DNA from 3 places in the Janthinobacterium sp. TPC_1 genome. Region 2 is predicted to be linked to each of the others. Evidence: predicted binding sites of a transcription regulator. Region 2 holds the regulator's gene; each other region holds the start of a gene.
What was found. Region 2 encodes FNR, which switches genes on or off when oxygen is low (the NO sensors DNR and NnrR bind a similar motif). Its sites were predicted from a motif close to TTGATNNNNATCAA; they were not measured.

Region 1: the regulator FNR is predicted to act here: its motif matches at 1,869-1,882, upstream of ACQVLG_RS30350 (universal stress protein).
Region 3: the regulator FNR is predicted to act here: its motif matches at 5,700-5,713, upstream of ACQVLG_RS20410 (FliM/FliN family flagellar motor switch protein).

What each region holds. Positions count from the first base shown of each region.
Region 1 is NZ_CP195157.1:6,254,945-6,262,031, forward strand. It holds partial or broken gene ACQVLG_RS30340 (chemotaxis protein CheA) at 1-643, opposite strand, end outside; partial or broken gene ACQVLG_RS30345 (protein phosphatase CheZ) at 643-1,496, opposite strand; gene ACQVLG_RS30350 (universal stress protein) at 1,964-2,431, shown strand; gene ACQVLG_RS30355 (response regulator) at 2,594-3,238, shown strand; partial or broken gene ACQVLG_RS30360 (Crp/Fnr family transcriptional regulator) at 3,579-4,390, shown strand; gene hemP (hemin uptake protein HemP) at 4,652-4,849, shown strand; gene ACQVLG_RS30370 (hypothetical protein) at 4,935-5,261, shown strand; gene ACQVLG_RS30375 (DUF2325 domain-containing protein) at 5,432-6,352, shown strand; gene ACQVLG_RS30380 (DUF2325 domain-containing protein) at 6,349-6,528, shown strand; partial or broken gene ACQVLG_RS30385 (sulfite reductase subunit alpha) at 6,588-7,087, opposite strand, start outside.
Region 2 is NZ_CP195157.1:1,541,909-1,548,995, forward strand. It holds gene ccoO (cytochrome-c oxidase, cbb3-type subunit II) at 1-443, shown strand, start outside; gene ACQVLG_RS07490 (cbb3-type cytochrome oxidase subunit 3) at 445-648, shown strand; gene ccoP (cytochrome-c oxidase, cbb3-type subunit III) at 641-1,561, shown strand; gene ccoG (cytochrome c oxidase accessory protein CcoG) at 1,566-2,948, shown strand; gene ACQVLG_RS07505 (FixH family protein) at 3,051-3,575, shown strand; gene fnr (fumarate/nitrate reduction transcriptional regulator Fnr) at 3,700-4,458, opposite strand; gene ACQVLG_RS07515 (cache domain-containing protein) at 4,698-6,338, shown strand; partial or broken gene ACQVLG_RS07520 (ATP-binding protein) at 6,230-6,466, shown strand; gene ACQVLG_RS07525 (response regulator) at 6,660-7,087, shown strand, end outside.
Region 3 is NZ_CP195157.1:4,146,479-4,153,565, forward strand. It holds gene ACQVLG_RS20380 (flagellar export protein FliJ) at 1-114, opposite strand, end outside; gene fliI (flagellar protein export ATPase FliI) at 182-1,492, opposite strand; gene fliH (flagellar assembly protein FliH) at 1,489-2,178, opposite strand; gene ACQVLG_RS20395 (flagellar motor switch protein FliG) at 2,175-3,215, opposite strand; gene fliF (flagellar basal-body MS-ring/collar protein FliF) at 3,193-4,929, opposite strand; gene fliE (flagellar hook-basal body complex protein FliE) at 4,990-5,328, opposite strand; gene ACQVLG_RS20410 (FliM/FliN family flagellar motor switch protein) at 5,880-6,758, shown strand; gene ACQVLG_RS20415 (FliM/FliN family flagellar motor switch protein) at 6,760-7,087, shown strand, end outside.

The sequences.
Region 1 (7,087 bases), 1.6 Mb from region 2:
GCCGGCTTGGCGGCAGCGGCAGCAGCGGCGGGCGCAGCCGCGGCCACGACGGCAGGGGCAGCGGCGACGGCGGACACCGGCGCGGCAGCGACCCGGCTGCCCTCGGGCACGACGGCGTTATACATGCCTTCCCAGTCCAGGCCATCGGCGCCGGCGGTGGAAACGGCAGCGGCAGCGGCAGGCGCCGCCGCCACGGCCTCGGCAACGGGCGCGGCCACTTCCGCCACCACGGCGGCGGCTGGCGCAGGCGCATCCATGCCCTTGCCTTCGATGGCATTCGTCAGGATGTGTTCCAGCTCTTCCGGCATGGCGGCAAGCTTTCCGGCGCAGAACCATTGGCCAGTTCCGTCAGCTGGTCGGCGACGAAACCGGACGCCTGCAGCGCCGCCTCGATGGCGATCGGCGTCACGGGCGCGGCGCCCGTGCGCAAGGCGTCGAACAGGTTTTCCGTCAGGTGGCAGGCCGCCACCAGCGCGGGCAAGCCCATGAAACCGGCGCCACCCTTGATGGTGTGGAAGGAACGAAACACGGCATTCAGTGTTTCCTTGTTGTCAGGATCACGCTCGAGGCGCAATAAGTGCTCTTCTACATTAACCGCAAGATCCATCGCCTCAACGACGAAATCCTTGAGCATATCGTCCATTAGAATCCCAAATCCGCAAGAAGGTCGTCTACATTATCCTGGTCCAGCGCCACCGACGGCACGGACGGGCCCTGCATCAGCGGCACCGGCTTTTGCGCCAGTTTTTCGCGCACCTCGGCCGGCGCGTTGTCGCGCAACAGCTGGGCCAGCTCGTTTTCCACCGTCTTGGTGATGTTGACCACTTTTTTGATCAGCTGGCCCGTGATGTCCTGGAAGTCCTGCGCCATCATGATTTCCAGCAAGCGGGCTTTTTCCGCTTCCGTCGCCTCGGCAACGGCTTGCGCGAACTGGCGCGAATCGCCGGCCAGGGCCTTGAATTCTTCCAGGCTCAGCTTGCCGTCGAACAGCGCCGTCCAGCGGCCGTCCATGTCCTTGGCCTTCTTCGACAGCACGTCTTGCGCCGGCATGCCTTCGTCGAGCGTGTTCAGGACCTTGTTGGCGGCCTGCTCCGTCAGGGTGGCGACATATTCCAGGCGGTCCTGCGCGTCGACGATCTGCGACGACGCTTCCGTCAACGCCTTGTCGTAGCCCAGTTCGCGCAGCGAATCGTGCAGCAGGCGCACGATGCCGCCCAGGCGCTCGAACATCGGCTTGTCGGACTGGTCGACGGGATCGGCCGCTTCGCCAGGCGCGGCAACTGCCGCGGGCGCCGCTTCCGCGACGGCCGCTCGGCCGCTGCGGCTGGCGCCGGCACGGCGGCACTGGCCGACACGGAGTCGAACAGGGCGTCAAAATCGTCCTCCGCAATCACGGCGGGAGCGGGCGCGGCGGCAGGTGCGGGCTGAGCCGCTGCCGCACTTTGCGCAGATACTTCATCGAATAATGCATCGAAATCATCAGCGGCGTTGGTCATATCCCTGCTTCTCCATAATTTGTCAAAATTCCGCCTGAACTGTGCGTTTTACAGACTGATACCCACAATGTCTCGATTAAGATGATTTGAGGCAATACCGCTGCGATGGTGCGAGTGTAGCAGGGCGCCGCCCTGTTGGTAAATCTCAAAACGCGCTTCCTGGTGCAAAGCTTGTCCACAAGAGCTTTTCCGTCAGGAAATAAGTGTTCCTGCTGTTGTATTTTGAAATACTACCATTGGCGTGCGTGCAAGACCACGCATGACACAAGAAATCCTGCTCCCGGGCGCCTGCGCAACAGCGCCATACGGACATCGTTGCAGGTAAAACACGATCTTTCTGCCAATGTTGTCTATACTGAAGGTGCAGTTGTATTGATAATTATCAAGTCTTTACATGAATACAATGCTGCCGCCCCGTCTACAATAAGAGGCGTTGCGCGCGCTGAGTCACCGCCAAAGGACCTGCCATGTATAAGAAAATTCTGATCGCCACGGACGGTTCCACCGTCTCCAACTTGACGGCCTGTGCCGGCGTTGCCTTTGCCGAACAGATGCACGCCGATATCCTTGCCGTGTACGTGGCGCCCGAATACCAGTACCCGGTGTACATCGAAATCATTCCACCAAGCTATCCCAGCGAAGAGGAATACCGCATCGCCATGCGCAAGGCGGGCGCCGACCACTGGCAGCCCATCCTCGACGCGGCGGCCAAGCGGGGCCTGCAAGCGACGGGCTTGACGGCCTTTTCCGACAGCCCGGCCCTGAAAATCGTGGAAGTGGCGCAATTGCAGCAATGCGACCTGATCTTCATGGGCTCGCATGGCCGCAGCGGCTGGGGTCAGTTGCTGCTGGGCAGCGTGACCAATAAAGTGCTGTCGCACTCGAAATTGCCGGTGCTCGTGCATAGGCTGATCAAGGAACCCCCGACGAAATAAGGGGTCACATGGCCATGGGGCCGCCGCGGCCTGCACACCTGCACATTAAGAAAAAGGCAAATCCGCGGCCATTTCAGTTAAAATGACAATGTTTCTCGCTTCTCAACAATTGGCCGCCACGAAACGGCCAGAGCAGACTACACGCTTCCAGATTGCCCGCCTATGATACGTATTGTGATTGCCGACGACCACACCATCATGCGTGAAGGATTGAAGCGCATCCTCGACGGCGCACCGGATATCGATATCGTGGGTGAAGCCATCGACGGCTTCGAAGTGCTCAACCACGTGCGCCAGGGCGGCTTCGATCTGTTGCTGCTCGACCTGTCGATGCCGGGCCGCAGCGGTGTCGACCTGATCCGGCAAATCCGCAGCGAAGCACCCAAGCTGGCCATCCTGATCCTCACCATGCACGAGGAAGAACAATATGCGGTGCGCGCCATCCGCGCCGGCGCGCAAGGCTATCTGACCAAGGAAAGCGCGGGCACCCAGCTGGTGGGCGCCATCCACAAGGTGGCGTCGGGCCGTCCCTACATCAGCGCCGAGGTGGCGGAGCAACTCGTGCTCAACATCATGATGCCGAATGAAAGCTTGCTGCATAAACAGTTGTCGGACCGCGAATTCGAAGTCTTTTCCCTGCTGGTGGCAGGCAAGTCGATCACGGAAATCGCCAACAATCTGCACCTGAGCGTCAAGACCGTGAGTACGCACAAGACGCGCATCATGCAAAAGATGGGCATGAGCTCGCTGTCTGAAATGGTCCAGTATGCCGTCGCGCACCGCCTGCTCTCCCCCTTCAAGACCTAAGTCCAACGGCGCGCGCCCGCGCGTCGACTGTAGGAACAATCCTACTTCATCTACCACAGCTCCTACTGCCATATTCAGCCACTGCTGATATTAATTGCATACGGTTGTTGGCATACTGAAACCAGTAATCAAGTTGCTGGGAAGTTATTTCATCACACAGCAAGTCTTCAGCGAATTGAGCATTACCTGCCTGGACGCGCGCCGCCGGCCCTTGCCCGCCCGCCGCCCTGTGCACCCCGTCATTCAACTCTGAACTACCTGTCACCAGGAGATGAACATGCTGTCCACGCAAACGCCTGAAACCCGCGCTGCCGCTCCATCGCTGCCCCCTGCCACTCCGATGGAAGCGGGGCGCCAGCGCCAGGGCCGGCTATGGTCGAACCTGAAGGAGGTGTGCGACCTGCTGCATATCTCCAGCGCTTGTACCATCGCCGCCGACGAACTGCTGTTCCAGCACGTGCAATTCAAGACGGGCCAGCGCGTGCACACCATCGGGCAACCGTTCGACACCCTGTACATCGTCAATTCGGGCTTCCTGAAAACCGTGCTCATCGACGAATTCGGCAATGAGCAGGTCCTCAGCTTCCCCATGAAAGGCGACATGCTGGGCGTCGACGGCATCCACTCGCGCCATTATTCCTCGGAAGCGGTGGCCCTGTCGACTGCGACTGCGACCTGATCCTGCTGCCGTTCAAGAAACTCACGGCCCTGGGCAGAGTCCACCTGGAACTGGAAAACGTCATGTATGGCGTGATGAGCCGCGAACTGGTGCGCGAGCAAGCCATGATCGGCATGCTGGGCGCCCTCAGCGCCGAAGCCCGCGTGGCGCGCTTCCTCGTCTCGCTGGCCGACCGCTTCGCGCAGATGGGCTACTCGAGCAAGCTGTTCAACCTGCGCATGACGCGCCACGAAATCGGCAGCTACCTGGGGCTGACCCTGGAAACAGTGAGCCGCACCTTGTCCGCCTTCAATGAAATCGGCCTGATCTCGGTCGATCAGCGCACCATCGGCATCAAGGATCCGGAGGCCCTGAAAACCCTGCGCCGCCTGCCGCCCTCGCGCTCGCGCGCCAAGCAGCTGGCCGCCGCCAAGCTGAAAGCCGATACGGCAGCGGCCGCCGACGCTTCGGCGCAACTGCTGGCCACGATTTAGCGCCACCCGATTCACGCCAACCGATTCCTTCCAGCTTGGCACAGGCTTGACCCGGCCAAGGCGCACCGCCTTGCCGGGTCTTTTTTGCTGTCCGCCCCTTCTGCAGCCCGCTGGCGCCACCGCGCGCCCCGCACACGGCACGCCCCTCCCCGGCAGTCAAAAAAAAGCCTGCATCCGGCACAAATAAGCCTTGCTTTTCGGGCCACATTCAACAATAATGCAAATACGAATCATTCTCAACTGAGATAAAGAAAGCCCAACATGCAAAGCTCAAAACCAGCCTTGATCCAGGATGCCGCTACCGCCCACGTCCGTCCGCCCGTCAGCATGGCCCAGCCGGCACGCCGCATCACCAGCGAAGCGCTGCTGCAGCAGGGCCGCGAAGTGGAGATTGAGCACAGCGGCAAGATCTATCGCCTGCGCGTCACCCAATTGAACAAGCTGATCCTGACTGCCTGAAGCAGCACGGCAGCCAGTCACCACACTCGCCAGCCAGTCGCGCTCCTTGCGCGCAGCCAGCCAAACCACCGTACAGGAGTGTTTGATGGCGCACGACCGACCTTCCCCGATGTTTCCTTCCCCGCAAGGCCAGCAGCCTGAATTGCTGTTGTCGGCCGTGCTGCACCTGATGTCGCACTACCATGCGGGCAGTCCCTGCGAGAAACTGGCCGGTGTCATCGAACGCCATCTGCAAGTACTGTCCAGCTCGCCCGGCCTGGGCCCCGTGCTGCAAGCAACCTGCCAGCAATTGTCGCAGCAATGGGCCGCCCTGGTGGCGCTGCACCGCCCCGCGCCACCGAAGGCCACCCTGCTCGAGCGGCTGGCACGCCTGCTGCGCGCCAGGCCCCCTGCCTCGCCCCTGCCGCAATAATTTCTCATCAACACTCCCACCGCCCAACAGGATATCGCCTGTGTGACAAAGACCAGTCCCTGCCCGTCATCAGCAATTGCGCCCACGCCGGCACGGAAACGGCCGCGCTCGCTTCGCGCCGCCGCCGGCTGTGGGAACTGTCGCACACCTGCCATTGCCCGCTGGTGGGCGTGGGCTTGCCATTGGGCTACCTGCGCAAGCTGGTGGGCAAGATGACGGGCGGGCGCGTGCTGGCCGACGACTACGAAGTGCACGTGGGCGCCGTGACGGAATGCGGCGCGCGCAACCGCCTGTCCGAAGCGCTGCAAAAGGAACTCGAACGCCGCTACGCCCCCGTGATCCTGCGCTTTCGCGGCGCCAAGAGCACGGAACAAGTGGCCGAACTGTGGCGCACGGCCGTCGCCAACGGCGACGTGTCGGGCGCCTTCTGGGCCGGCCTGACGCACCCGCGCTGCGACGCCGAACTGGAAGAGCAGATGTGCCGCGACCTGCACATGATCCAGCACCAGGCCGGCGCCTGCGTGCGCGCCGACATGGCAAATTTTACGGCCTTGCAGGAAGAAAATGCGCGCCTGGCGCACGAACTGGCCAAGCTGCAACAGCGCAGCCAGGCCATGCTGATGGAAAAGACGGGCGAACTGGAACGCCAGGAAGCCTTGCTGCTGCGCACGCGTGCCGAATCGATCGGCAAGGATAGCCTGATCGACGGCTTGCGCCTTGAGCTGGCGCAATTGCAGGCCGCCGTCCCCGCGCTGGAATCGCGCACGCGCCTGGTCGAACGCCTGGCGCAGATGGATGAGCGCGAAAAGGAATTGCGCCAGCAAATTGCGGACTTGAAACAAGCCCAGCCGCGCCAGGCCGCCGCCGTGCCGCCACCGGCTGCCAAGCTGGAAGTGCCGACGGGCGGCAAGCTGAAAATGCCGATCCGTCTCGTCGATCAAAGCGTCTTGTGCGTGGGCGGGCGCAGCGGCAATGTCGCCACCTACCGCGCCCTGATCGAGCGTGTGGGCGCGCAGTTCGCCCACCACGACGGCGGCTGGAAGACAATGCCAACCTGCTCGATTCGAGCCTGGCGGCGGCCGACCTGGTGATTTGCCAGACGGGCTGCATCAGCCACAGCGCCTACTGGCGCGTGAAGGATTATTGCAAGCGCACGGGCAAGCGCTGCGTCTTCATCGACAACCCCAGCATCTCCAGCCTGGCGCGCGGCTTGCAGGAAGTGAGCGGGGAAATGGAGCCGGCCGCGCTGGACGCCATCGAGCCGTAAGCGGGCTTGCCCAATAAAAAAGGACTGGCCCGGCCAGTCCTTTTTTTATGTGCAGCCGGTCAATACACATCGCGCCGGTAGCGCCCTTCGGCCGCCAGCGCATCGAGCGCGGGCCGGCCCAGCATTTCCTGCAGCGCCTGGTCGACGCCGCCCGCCATGCCCGCCAGGCTGCCGCAGATGTAGATGGCCGCGCCCTGCTCCAGCCACAATTTGACTTCATCGGCATTGCCGCGCAGGCGGTCCTGCACGTAGGTGCGCTCTGCCTGGTCGCGCGAAAACGCCAGGTCCAGGCGTGGCAGATCGCCACTGGCGTGCCAGCCTTCAATTTCTTCGCGGTAATGGAAGTCGTGGGCGGCATTGCGCTCGCCAAAGATCAGCCAGTTGCGCCGCTGCCCTGCCAGCACGCGGCTTTTCAGGTGGCCGCGCAAGCCGGCGATGCCGCTGCCGTTGCCGATCAAAATCAATGGCCGCTGGGCATTGTCTTCCAGCCGGAAGCGTTTGTGCTGGCGCAAGCGCAGCTGCACCACGTCGCCGACAGCCGCCTGCGCCGTCAGCCAGC
Region 2 (7,087 bases):
GCGACATCTACGTGCGCGAAGGCTGCTACAACTGCCACTCGCAGATGGTGCGCCCGCTGCGCGCGGAAACGGAACGCTACGGCCACTATTCGGTCGCCGGCGAGTTCGTCTACGACCGTCCGTTCCAGTGGGGTTCCAAGCGCACGGGGCCCGATCTGGCCCGCGTGGGCGCCCGCTACAGCGATGAATGGCACCGCACGCACTTGAACAACCCGCGCGACGTGGTGCCCGAGTCGAACATGCCGGCCTACCCCTGGCTGGCGAAGACCAAGCTGGTGCCTGACGACATCATGCCGAAGATGCGCGCCCTGAAACGCCTGGGCCAGCCGTACAGCGATGAAGAGATCGCCGCCGGCCCCGCGCAGCTGCAGGACAAGACGGAAGAAGACGCCCTGGTCGCCTATCTGCAGGGCCTCGGTACATTAATCAAAACAAGGAATTAGCATGGCAATCGAAAACCTGTTTGACAGCGCCAGCAGCGTCATGACGGTGGTTTCCTTTACGACGTTCGTGGGCATCCTGTGGTGGACGTTCAGCCGCAGCAATGGCGACTTCGACGCGGCGGCGCGCCTGCCGTTCGCCGACGACGCGCTCGACTATCCGGCCGAGGCCGAGATGAACCTGGCGAAGGAGCATAACCATGGCTGACTTTACCAATGGCTTCTGGAATATCTACGTCATCGTGCTGTCCCTGCTGGGCATCATCGGCTGCGGCGTGCTGCTGTACTCGCAGTCGAAAGTGAAAGTGGCCGCCGGCGCCCCCGCCGACGGCACCACGGGCCACGTGTGGGACGAGGACTTGAAGGAACTCAATACGCCGATGCCGCGCTGGTGGATGTGGTTGTTCTACATCACCATCGTCTTCGCGCTGGCCTACCTGTTCCTGTATCCGGGCCTGGGCAACTACGCCGGCAGCCTGGGCTGGAAATCCACGGGCCAGTACGAGGAAGAGCTGAAAAAGGCGGAAGCCGACTACGGTCCCCTGTTCAACAAGTACCTGAGCCAGGACTTGAAGACGGTGGCCGCCGATCCGCAGGCGCAAGCCATCGGCCAGCGTTTGTTCCTGACCTACTGCGCGCAATGCCACGGTTCGGATGCGCGCGGCAACAAGGGCTTCCCCAACCTGACGGACAAGGACTGGCTGTATGGCGGCGATCCCGACATCATCAAGACCACCATCATGCACGGCCGTAATGGGCAAATGCCGCCGATGGGCGCCGCGCTCGGTTCCGAAAAGGATGTCGAGAACGTGGCCCATTACGTGCTGAGCCTGTCCGGTTCCACCTCGGATCCCGTCAAATCCGTGCTGGGCAAGGCCAAGTTCGGCGCCTGCATGGCCTGTCACGGCGCCGATGCGAAGGGCAACCAGATGCTCGGTTCGCCTAACCTGACGGACAAGATCTGGCTGTACGGCGGCAGCGCCGATACCATCATGGAAACCGTGCGCAAGGGTCGCTCCAACACCATGCCGGCCTTCAGCGATTTCCTCGGCGAATCCAAGGTACACGTGCTGTCGGCGTATGTCTGGAGCCTGTCGAATCCCCAGACGCCCGTGAAATGATGTAATGGAACCTCAAGTCATCAAGATGTATGCGGCCCGCGAGCAAATCTACCCTCGCGAGGCCAAAGGACGCTACGCTACCTGGCGATGGGTATGCGTATGGCTTACCCAGCTCGCGTTCTACGGCTTGCCGTGGTTGACCTGGAATGGCAGGCAAGCCCTGCTGTTCGATTTGACCACGCGCAAGTTCTACATTTTCGGCGTCGTGCTGTGGCCCCAGGATTTCATCTATCTGGCGGCCCTGCTGATCATCTGTGCGTATTTGTTGTTCCTCGTCACGGCCATTGCCGGGCGGGTGTGGTGCGGGTTCTCTTGCCCGCAAACGGTATACACGGAAATCTTCCTGTGGGTCGAACGCCGCATCGAGGGCACGCGCAGCGCGCGCATGGCCCTCGACAAGCAGGGTCCGTCCCTGCGCAAGGCGTTCAAGAAGACGGCCAAGCACCTGGTATGGGGCGCCATCGCCCTGTGGACGGGCTTTACCTTTGTCGGCTACTTCACGCCGATCAAGGAACTGGCGCACGCGGTGACCACGCTCAATTTCGGTCCCTGGGAGTGGTTCTGGGTCTTGTTCTACAGCCTGGCAACCTACGGCAACGCGGGCTGGCTGCGCGAGCAGGTGTGCAAATACATGTGCCCCTACGCGCGCTTCCAGAGCGCCATGTTCGACCAGGACACCCTGATCATCACCTACGATGCCAAGCGCGGCGAACCACGCGGCGCCATGAGCAAGAAGGCCGGCAACAACGACAAGCTCGGCGATTGCATCGACTGCACCCTGTGCGTGCAGGTGTGTCCGACCGGCATCGATATCCGCAACGGCCTGCAGTATGAATGCATCGGCTGCGCCGCCTGCGTCGATGCCTGCAACAGCGTGATGGACAAGGTCGACCGGCCGCGGGGACTGGTACGCTACAGTACCGACCATGCGATGGAAAACAACTTCAATTCGAAGCAGATACGCCAGCGCGCCATGCGCCCGCGCGTCTTGATCTACACTTCCATCCTGGCCCTGATCATCATCGCCGTGTGTACTTCGCTGGCCCTGCGCACGCCGCTGAAGATGGACGTGATCCGCGACCGCGGTTCGATGGGACGCGAAGTGGAAGACGGCATGATCGAAAACGTCTACCGCCTGCAGATCATGAACACCTCGGAGCAAAGCCAGCATTTCAAAATCAGCGCATCCGGCTTGCCGGGCCTGACCTTGCTGACGCGCGAAGAAGTGACCTTGCAGCCAACGGAAACGCTGGGCTGGCCGATCCGCCTGCGCGTGCCGCACGGCGTCGGCGAGAAAGGCTCGAACAAGATTGCGATCGAATTGCAATCGCTGGACGACCCGTCGCTGCATGTGCGTGAAAGCGCGGTATTCATCGTGCCACGTTAACAAGGAAAGGCGGACGGGGACCGGGTGCCCTCGCCGCCGCCACGAAGTTGCAGGAAGGCCGGTTCCCGCATGGGGACTGGCTGATTAAACAGGAGAAATAGCATGTCCGACAGTCTGAAACTGCAACCTCCCGTTGCCCCGTGGTACAAGCACCGCTGGCCATGGCTGCTGATGATCGGTCCCGGCCTGTCCGTGGTCGTCGGCAGTTTCATGGGCTATATTGCGTTTACGCAACCCGATGCGCTGGTGGTGGGCGATTATTACAAGCAGGGCAAGGCCATCAACCAGGATTTGAAGCGCGACACGGCCGCCAGCAACCTGGCGATGGATACCAGCCTGTCGTATGACGTCGCTGCAGCGCGCCTCAGCGGTTCCGTGCACAGCTTCGGCAAGGCGTACCAGGGTCCGCTGCAGCTGCACCTGGCGCATGCGACGTTGCCGGAAAAGGATATCAAGCTGCTGGTGCAGCCCGATGCGGCCGGCAATTTTTCCGTGACGCTGCCGATGCTCGAACGCAGCCGCTGGCAGGTGCTGGTGGAAAACGATAAGCGCGAGTGGCGCCTGTCCGGCATCTGGACCTGGCCGTTGCAGCGCAGCATCGCGCTGCATGCGGATGAAGAACTATAACGTACAGTGCCGGGAAAACCGTAGCGAGCGGCAGTGATTTGTGGCTGAGAAGCACAGCTGTGCTATAGCACAGCGAGCATCGCAGGCCGCAAAGCGCGACGCGCAGTAGGTTTTGACGGTGCTGTTATTTGCAGACGTCCGTACCGGCCGTAATGGCCTTCAGTTTCGCCGGCTGCAGGATCTCGATCTCGCGGTTGGAGACGCGCAGCCAGCCTTCCTTCTTGAATTTCGACAATAAGCGGCTGACGCTCTCGATGGTCAGGCCCAGGTAGTTGCCGATTTCCTCGCGCGACATGCGCAGCTGGAATTTGCTGCTCGAATAGCCGCGCGCCTCGTAGCGCGACGCCAGGTTGACGATGAAGGCGGCAAAACGCTGCGTCGCCTGCATATTGCCCAGCAACAGCATCACGCTTTGCTCGCGCGTGATTTCCTGGCTCATCATGCGGTGGAAATGGCGCAGCAGGGTCGGCATGTTGCCCAGCAATTGTTCCAGGCTGGAAAACGGGATTTCACACACTTCACTATCTTCCAGGGCCACCGCATTACAGTGGTGGCGGTCGGCGCTGATGGCGTCCATGCCCAGCAGTTCGCCGGCCATCTGGAAACCCGTCACCTGCTCTTCGCCGCCGGGATTGATCTGGTACGTCTTGAAGTGGCCCAGACGGATCGCGTACAGGTTCTGGAACGAGTCGCCGATGCGGAACAGCGAGGCGCCGCGCACGATCTTGCGGCGGCGGCCGATGATCTGGTCCAGTCTGTCCATGTCGCCCACATCGAGGCCCATCGGCAGGCACAATTGATGCATGCTGCAAGTCGAGCATCGCGCACGCAACGCCTCCACGTTCACGGTGGGCAAGGTTGGAGTGAGTAGCGCTTCAGTCATGTCGGTACCTTTTAGAAAATGCAACAACAAGTTTACTGCATACAGGGTTGCCGTGTGCCAATTTCACCGCAATTTCGCTGAATAAACGACGTTCCGACTTTAATTATATGGCAACATCGTCAAAAGGCCGTACGGGGCAGGCAATTTGCGCGGTGGCGCTTGCCAAGCTGGGGCATTGATAGGAAAATTCCTGACAGCATTATCTGCCGCCTGTGCCGCCCGGTACTGAAAAGGAAATCATGAAGCCTCTCGGCATCAAAGCAAAAGTCGCGCTGGCCACCAGCCTGACCTCGATCGCCATGATCGCGCTGGTCACGATGATCCAGGTGCAGCACATGCGCGACGATTTCACCCGAGTACTGCTGAGCCAGCAGTCGTCCCTGATCACCCGCACCGCCGCCGAACTCGACGACAAGCTGGCCATGCTGCTGCAGATCGTCACCCTGACGGCCAGGCAGCAGCCGCCGGAACTGATCGCCCAGCCCGCCCAGTTGCGCCAATACTATTCGCGCCGCTCGATGCTGGTGCTGTTCGACGACGTGCTGGTGCTCGACGCGCATGGCGCCGTCGTGGCCGACATGCCGGAAGTGGCGGGGCGCGCCGGCATCAATGTTGCCGAGCGCGAATACTTCCAGACCGTCCTGCGCACGCGCCAGCCCATGATCACGGAACCGATGCTGGGCAAATCGAGCGGCATGCCCATCGTGCAGATGGTGGCGCCCGTGCTGGCCGCCGATGGCCAGGTGGCCGGCGTGGTGATCGGCGTATTGCGCCTGTACAAGGACAACCTGCTGGGCCGTTTGCGTTCGGAAAAGATCGGCAAGAGCGGCTATTACTTCATCCTCACGCGCGGCGCCGTGCCGCGCTACGTGCTGCACCCGGACACCAGCCGCTTGCTGCAGCCGCGCCTGCCGAACGCCAACCTGACGACGACCCAGCTGCTGAAGGACGATGGCGAAGGCAGCATGGTCAGCACCAACAGCCGCGGCATTACGGCCGTCAACAGCTTCAAGCGCCTGAAATCGGTGAACTGGCTGCTGGCCGCCTCGCTGCCCATCGACGACGCCTTCGAACCGTTCGATGGCGTGCTGTACCGGCTGGTGCTGTGGAGCATCCTCGCCTCGCTGCTGGCCGCGGCAGCAGTGCTGGGCTGGGTTACCGTGCGCCTGCTGTCGCCCCTGGTGCGCCTGCGCGATACCCTGCAGGCGCTGCGCACCAGCGGCAGCCGCTTCACCCCCGTACCCGTGCAGCAGCGCGACGAGATCGGCCAGCTGACGGAAGCCTTCAACGGCCTGATGAGCGAACGCGACCGGCTGCAGCAGGAGCTCGAAGCGCGCGCGGCGGAGCTGGAACAGGAGCGCGACCGGGCCGAGGCGGCCAACCGCGCGAAGAGCGATTTCGTGGCCAACATGAGCCATGAAATCCGCACGCCCCTCAATGCCGTGCTGGGCATGGTGTATCTGCTGGGAAATACCAAGCTCGATACGGAACAGCGCAAGTATCTGACCATGGTGCGCGTGGCGGGCCAGTCGCTGCTGGGCATCCTCAACGACGTGCTCGATTATTCGAAGATCGAGGCGCGCCGCATGGAATTGTCGCCCGTCGAATTCGACCTCGACGAAGTCATGAACACGCTGGCCACGACGATGACGATGAATGCGGGCGAAAAGGAGCTGGAACTGGCATTGCCGTCGAGCCCGACGTGCCGCGGCGCCTCGTGGGCGACGCCCAGCGGCTGCAGCAGATCCTCGTCAACCTGGCCGGCAACGCCATCAAGTTCACGGAGCAAGGCGAAGTGGTGGTGGCCGTCAGTCTGGCCGAGAAGGACAACGGCCGCGCCTGGCTGCGCTTTGAAGTGCGCGACACGGGCATCGGCATGACGGAACTGCAGCAACAGCAGCTGTTCGCCGCGTTTTCGCAGGGCGACCAGAGCATCACGCGGCGCTTCGGCGGCACGGGCCTGGGCCTGGCCATCAGCAAGCAGCTGATCCACATGATGGGCGGCGACATCGCCGTCGCCAGCAGCGAAGGCAAGGGCAGCCGCTTCTGGTTCAGCGTGCCGTTCGACATGCTGGCGCAGCCGGCCGAAACGCGGCGCACGCCCACCCTGGGCCAGCTGCGCCTGCTGGTGGCCGACGACAACCGCACCACGCGCGAGCTGATCGTCAAGCTGATCGAGGCGGGGCTGGCTGGCCGACGAAGTGGATTCCGGCTTTGCCGCCATCGAGCTGTACCGCGAGCGCCTGGCGCAGCAGCAACCGTACGACGTGGTGCTGGCCGACTGGCACATGCCCGTGATGGACGGCCTGGCCACGGCCAAGGCCATCCGCCAGGCGGCGGCCGGCCAGCGCCAGCCCATCGTGGTGATGGTCAACGCCTTCGCCCGCAACCACCTGGAGGAAATCTCCAGCGCGGCCGAGGCCGACGTGGTGCTGATGAAGCCGATTACGGGCTCGAGCCTGTTCGATGCCCTGCACCAGGCGCTGATTGCCAAGCACGACGGCGGCGAGCAGCGCATCCTGCACCAGCCGCTGGGCACGGAACTGGCCGGCGTGCATTTCCTGCTGGTGGAAGACAATCATCTGAACCAGGCCGTGGCGCGCGGCATCCTCGAACACATGGGCGCCAC
Region 3 (7,087 bases), 2.6 Mb from region 2:
CAGGGCGCCGCTGGGGCCGCTATCCGTGTACAGGCCCGTCAGGCGCTCCAGGTTTTTCTGGTAGCGCTCGCGCACGGCCGTCTGCGCCGCCATTTCGCCTTGCAGGCGTTCCACTTCGGTGCTGCGCAGGCGACCAGGGTGGTCAGATTGCGGATGGTATGCGCGTCGCTCACATATGCTCCTAGGCCATGATCTGTTCAAGTTGTTCGATGCACGGCCCCATCGGCGCCTCTTCCTTGGTGCCCTGGCACAGGAAGGCTTCGATGGGCGCGTGCAGCTGCACGGCGCGGTCGGTGATCGGGTCGGCGCCCGGCACGTAGGCGCCCAGCGGGATCAGGTCGCGCACGCGCGCGTGGCGCGCCATCGACGCCTTCAGCGCGCGCGCCGCCTGCATGTGCTCGGGCGTGATCACCTGCGCCATGCAGCGGCTGATCGAGGCGGCGATGTCGATGGCGGGGTAGTGGCCCCGTTCGGCCAGTTCGCGCGTGAGCACGATGTGGCCGTCGAGAATCGCGCGCGCCGTGTCGACCACGGGATCCTGCTGGTCGTCGCCTTCGGCCAGCACCGTGTAGATGGCGCTCATGCTGCCGTCCGGGTGGGCGCCGTTGCCGGCGCTTTCCACCAGTTGCGGCAGGTTCGAAAAGACGGAAGGCGGATAGCCGCGCGTGGCCGGCGGCTCGCCCAGGGCCAGCGCCACTTCGCGCAAGGCCATGGCATAGCGCGTGAGCGAATCGACCAGCAGCAGCACGTGCTTGCCCTGGTCGCGGTAGTGCGCGGCGATGGAATGGCACAGCTCGGTGGCCATGATGCGCATCAAGGGCGATTCGTCGGCCGGTGCGATCACCAGCACGGCTTTTTTCAAGCCTTCGGCGCCGAGCGACTTTTCGACGAATTCGCGCACTTCGCGGCCCCGTTCGCCGATCAGGCCGACGACGACGACATCGGCCACCGTCTGGCGCGTGATCAGGCCCAGCAGCACGCTCTTGCCGACGCCGGAACCGGCCATCAGGCCCACGCGCTGGCCCTTGCCCAAGGTCAACATGCTGTTGATGGCCCGCACGCCCACGTCCAGCGGTTCGACCACCGGTTGTTTCTTCAGGGGATTGATTTTTGGTGGCGTGACTTCCAGGATGTGTTCGCCGCCGAGGCGGCCCAGGTCGTCGATCGGCTCGCCCAGGCCATTCACCATGCGGCCCAGCCACGAGGGGCCGATCTGCAGGCTGGCCTTGTCGGGCAGGGGCAGGACCCTGGCGCCCGTGGTCAGGCCCGTGGCCTTCTTGAACGGCATCAGGTAAGACAGTTTTTCGCGGAAGCCGACGACTTGCGCATCGAGCCACTCGCCGCTGACAGTTTCAATTTGACAACGCTGGCCCGTGTGCAGGCGGCAGCCGGCGCTTTCCAGCAGCAGGCCGGAAGCGCCGACCAGGCGGCCGGTGGGTGTCGCGACCGGGATATCGCCGATCTCGAAACTGCGCAGCGTGTCGGCGATCATGCAGGCGCGCCCTGGTCAGCGTGTTCGGCGGCCAGCGCCAGGTGGCTGCTGACTTGCTCCATGCAGGCCGACAGGCGCTGATGGCAGCCGGCGTCGACTTCATTGTCGCCCGCCTTGATGCGGCATTCGCCCGCGTCGAGGCGCGCGTCGGCGATCAGGTTCCAGCGCTTGGCGCGCTTCGGATCGAGTTCGCTGATGCGTTTGAGTTCTTCCGGATTGAGGAAAACGTCGATTTCCTCGCGCGTGGGCGGCATCGAGGCCAGAGTCTCGTCGACCAGGGCCAGCAATTGCACCGGCTGCAGCGCCAGTTCCGCGCGGATCACCTGGCGCGCCACCTTGGCCACCAGGTCGACCACTTCCTTGCGCTGCGCTTCGCGGTAATCGGCGCGCACTTTCTTCAGGTCGCGCAGGATGGCGTCGACGGGGCGGGCCAGGCGGTCCAGCGCCACCAGGGTTTCATTGCGGCCTTCTTCGCGGCCCTGCGCCACGCCGTCGCTGCGCCCGGCGTCGTAGCCGTCCTGCTGGCCTTGCACCAGGCCCACTTCGTAGCCGTCGCGCTGGCCCTGCTCGAAGCCTTCCGAGACGGACGCCTGCCACTGGCCGTCCGTGTCCTCGCTGGCGGCGCGCTGGCCGGCGGCGATGAATTGCGACAGGGGCGGGAAACGATACGAGCGGAAGTGTTTCATTCGATCACCGCTTCGGCAAACAGTTGCACTTCGATTTCGCCCGCATCGGCGAGGCCCTTGACGGTGGCCATGATTTCCTGGCGCGTCTGTTCGATGCGGCTCAAAGGCACGGGGCCGGAACGGCGCATCATGTCTTCGAAGCTCTGCGCCTGGCGGCGCGGCATGGTTTTCAGCACGGCGTCGCGGATCGACGGTTCCGCGCCCTTGAGGGCGATGGCCCACTGTTCCATCGGCACGTCTTCCAGGATGCGCGTGAGCGTGACATCGCTCTGCGTGGCCAGGATCAGGAAGTCGTACATGCTCAGTTCGATTTCCGAGACGACGTCCGGGTCGTGCGCGCGCAGCAGTTCGACCAGCGCGGCACGGTTGCCCGGCATGCGGTTGAGAATCTCTGCCGCCTGGCGGATGCCTTCCACGCTGGTGCTTTGCGTGTCGAGCGTGCCCAGGCAGCGGCCCACCAGTTCGTCGAGCTCGACCAGCAGGTCGCGGTCGATCTCGTCCAGGCGGGCCAGGTTCAGCAAGACCAGGTCGCGGCCTTCGACGGGCAGGGCATCGAGGATCTGGCCGGCCAGCGCGGGCGGCAGGAAGGCCAGGAACACGGCTTGCATCTGCACGTGCTCGTTGACGATGTATTCGGCCAGCCATTTTGGCGAGGCCCATTGCAGGCGCGCCATTTTCGGACGGATGGCGTCGCCGTAAATGTTGTTCAGCACGCTGTTCGCGATATCGCTGCCCAGCGCCATGTCCAGCGAGCGCTTCAGGTAGCTGCGCGAGGCGCCGTGCACGCCGCTTTGCTGGCGGTAGTCGTCGAAGAAGGTCTGCATGGCCGTTTTCACGGATTCGACCTTGATGCCGCTCATGCGCGACATCACCTGCGTGACTTCCAGCAATTCTTCACGCGACAGGCAGCGCAGCACATTGGCGGCCTGTTCTTCGCCTATGCTCAGCAGCACGATGGCAGCCTGTTCCACAGGGCTCAGGCTGACGTTCTCGACATCTGCGTCGTCAGGGAAATTATTGTTGTTGAGTTCGGCCATTTTTCTGCATCCATTGTTTGACGACTTCGGCGACACGCTCGGGTTCTTTTTCCGCCAGCACTTTCAGGTGGTCGACCATCACGTCGACCGCCGAGCCGGGTGGCGGCAAGTCATAGTTTTCCAGCAGCGGCACGACCGGCATGCTGCCGCCGGCGGCAGCTTCGCCTTCGAGCGCCAGCGGGCTGCCATTCACGCCCAAGGCCGGCGCGCCGGCGGCGGCGGTGGCGCCAGTGGCGCCGGCCGTGCTGCTGCCGGCCAGGGCCATGGCGGGATCGATCTGTTTGAGTGCCGGCGGCGCCAGGCGCGTGGTCAGCAGGCGCAGCAGCGGACGCAGGATCAGGAAGTAGCCGAGCACGGCGCCCAGGGCGTACAGCAGCCAGCTGCTGAAATCGACGACGGTGTCGCGCTCTTCCCACCACTGCGCCACGGGCGGCTTGGCCGGGAAGGCCAGCGCCGTCAGGCTCAGGCTGTCGCCGCGCTGGGCGTTGATGCCCAGGCCGCTGTTGAGCATTTTTTCAATATTGCCCAGTTCGGCAGGGGTCCAGCCCGTTTTCGGGTTCGGTGCGGCGGCGCTGTTGAGGACCACGGCGACGCTGAGTTTTTCCAGGCGGCCACGGCTGCGCTTGATCTGCGTGATGCTGCGGTCGTACGCGTACTGGCGCGTGGTGGCGTTCTTGCGGGCCGTGCCGTCGTCGGACGGCTTCGGTGCTCCATCGGCGGGCGCGGCGCCGGCGGCGTCGGCCGGTGCCGGCACGGCGGCCGCTGGCGGACGGTTCGACAGGCTGCCGGGAATGCCGGCCACGGTGCGGTTGCGTTCCTGCTCTTCGCGCATCGCTTCGCTCGTCACTTTCGGAGCTTCGCCGTATTTTTCCAGCGTTTCGTCCACGCGGTCGTTGTTCACGGCGGCCGTCACGCTGAGCTTGAAGTTGTCTTCGCCGATGACGGGGCCGAGCAAGCCCGTGACGTTGCGGCGAATTTCATCCTGGAAACGTTTCGCGCCTTCATTGCCGGCGGCCGAGGCATCGAAACCGTCCGTCAGGTCGACGTGCGAGGACAGCAGGTTGCCGCCCTGGTCGACCAGGCTCACGCGCGTGGGCGCCAGGCTGGCGACGCTGCCGGACACCATGTTGATGATCGCGGCGATCTGTTCCGGCGCCAGGGTGCGGCCCGGTTTCAGCGCCACCACCACGGAGGCGGACGATTTGTCGCCGTCGCTGGCGACAAACGACGTCGATTTGGCAATCGACAGATGGACGCGCGCCGAAGCGATCGCGTCCATCGTCATGATGCTTTGCGCCAACTCGCCTTCCAGGCCGCGGCGGAAGCGCACGTCCTGCACGAATTGGGAGACGCCCAGCGGGTCATTCTTGTCCATCAGCTCCAGGCCGGCCGGCAGCTGCGCCGTCACGCCCTTCGAGGCCAGCAGCATGCGCACCTTGCCCAGCATGGCGTCGGGCACCAGCACCTGGCCGCTGTCCGGATGCAAACGGTAGGGGATGTGCTCGGCGTCCAGGGTGGCCATCATGTCCGTCACGGCCACTTTTTCGCGCGCGCCAAACACCGGCTTGTAGTTGGCCTGGTCGCGCCAGGCATACATGGTCACCATGGCGGTGATGCCGATGGCCAGCACGACGATGGGAACCAGGTTTTTCAGCAGGGCGGGCGGGATGGCGGGCTGGGCGCCAAGGCGCCAGCGCGCAAATGCGGACTTCATGGGGGTAATCACTTGGGGTAACTTTCGCTGGGAGGCTGGGCGTGGATCAGGACGTGAAGATTACAGAGGCAGTTTGATGAGTTCGTCGACGGCGCCCATGACCTTGTTGCGCACTTGCATCAACATGGAGAAGGACAGGCTCGCTTCCTGGCTGGCCAGCATGGCGCCGACCATGTCGTCGCTCTTGCCGCTGTCGACGTCGCTCATTTTCTGCGCGGCCATGCGGTCGTCGCCGTTGACCTTGCCGATGGCGTCTTTCATGCTTTGCGCAAAGGAGAAGCCGGACTGTTCCGGCGCGCCGAACTGGGCGGCGGGCGCGATGCTGGCGCCCAGGGCGCGCGCGTCATTGCTCAGTGCTGCCAGATCGGCCTTGATCAGACCTGCGAGTTCGTTGCTCATCTTGCCCTCTACTTTCAATATGCGGTGACGTATCAATCAGAAATTACTGGTGTTGCCATTCCGGCAGGCATTACATCCAATGCCATCCTGCCCGGTCCGAGTTGCAGGACCCATCAGTTTTATCAGTTGCCACACCATCCGCTCAAGCAGACTCAAACAAACCCAGCAAACCCACGCCGACATGATTTACATGGCCATGATAACTAATATTTATCTGATAAGAGTTTCTGCTGGTGGCAATAATAAAACTGGAAACTGCCATAAAAACCGGAATCAGGTAAGGGGAATGGCGCACTGCAAATCACTATTTTCTCGCCATAAGCTTACCCGCAGGCAACTATAAAGTAAAGAGAGGATTGTCTCAAGGAATATTGATACATGGCAATATTTGGCGTTTTCATGTATTGTTCAGCACCGTAGTCATCTAGCATGCGATACGATGCGCAATCGTTTGCTTGCATACCGGTAGGCAAGGTCAAGATGATGCTGTATTTAATTTCGGGCGATCCGTATAATTTGTTCTGCCACCGCAATACCGACATGACCACTACATGACAATCATTACCAAGACAGATCAAGCTGCGCGCCATCAAGTCCTCGATTCCTGTCTGCTTGGACGTCCTGTCCATTTGCTGCATGTATTCGGCGCCCAGCTGCGCGACGACCTGGCAGTGGCCTTGCGCCAGCCCATGAGCCGTCGCTACTGGGGTAATTTCCAGATCGATGCCGTGAATTTGTCGCGCGTGGAAAACGAGGACAGCGTGAATCGCTGGCTGAGTTTTTCCACGCCGGCCAGCCAGACGGGCTTTGCCCTCGAACGGCAGATCCTCTTGAGCGTGCTGAACTATCGCTATGGTAGTGCCGGCGCCAAGGGCGTGCTGCCCGATCCGGCGCAGGTGCGCGTGACGGCCACCGAGGAGCGCCTCGCTGTGGTGCTGGGACAACAGTTGGTGAACAGCTTGTTTACCCGTATCCACAAGAATCTGCAAACGCTGGGCAAAAGCAGCGGCATCGACACCAGTGCCGAGTTCGCCGTGCAGTCGGGCGTGCACCCGGCGCGCGGCAGCTGGATCGTCAGCGTGGCGCTCAGCGACGTCGAGGCAGGGCAGAGCGGCCACTTCTGGTTCTCGCTGGACAAGCGCCTGATGGCCGACGTGCTGCGCGGCCTGTTGCCCGAACGCGCGCAAGCGAAGAAGGCCTTGCGTGGCAGCGTGCGTCCGCTCGCTTCGCGCCTGCAAGTGACGCTGGAAGGCCGCCTCGTCAGCAAGCAGATGCAACTGGGCGCCTTGTTCGACCTGCGCGTGGGCGACGTGATTCCCGTCAGCCTGAGCCGTACTGACGTCATGCTGGACGACTCCCGTTTATTTACAGCTGCTGTTTCCGAACACAAGGGCAAGCTCTGTTTAACCTCATTTGAAGATGTCGAATAATATGAATATGAACGATACCAACCAGAGCGAAACCCTGCTGGAAGACCTGGGCGATGACATGATCATCGACCAGGGCGACGTGTCCGACGTGCCCAGCGGCCGCGCGCGGCGCGACATTCCGCAGATGATGCGCAAGATTCCCGTCACCCTGACCCTGGAAGTGGGCTCGGCCCGCATTTCGCTGGAAGAACTGATGGCCATCGGCCCGGAAAGCGTGATCGAACTCGACATGCTGGCCGGCGAACCGCTGGTGATCAAGGTCAATGGCACGCCGATCGGCCGTGCCGAAGTGGTAGTTGCTGGCGAGAACTATGGCCTCAAGGTCATCG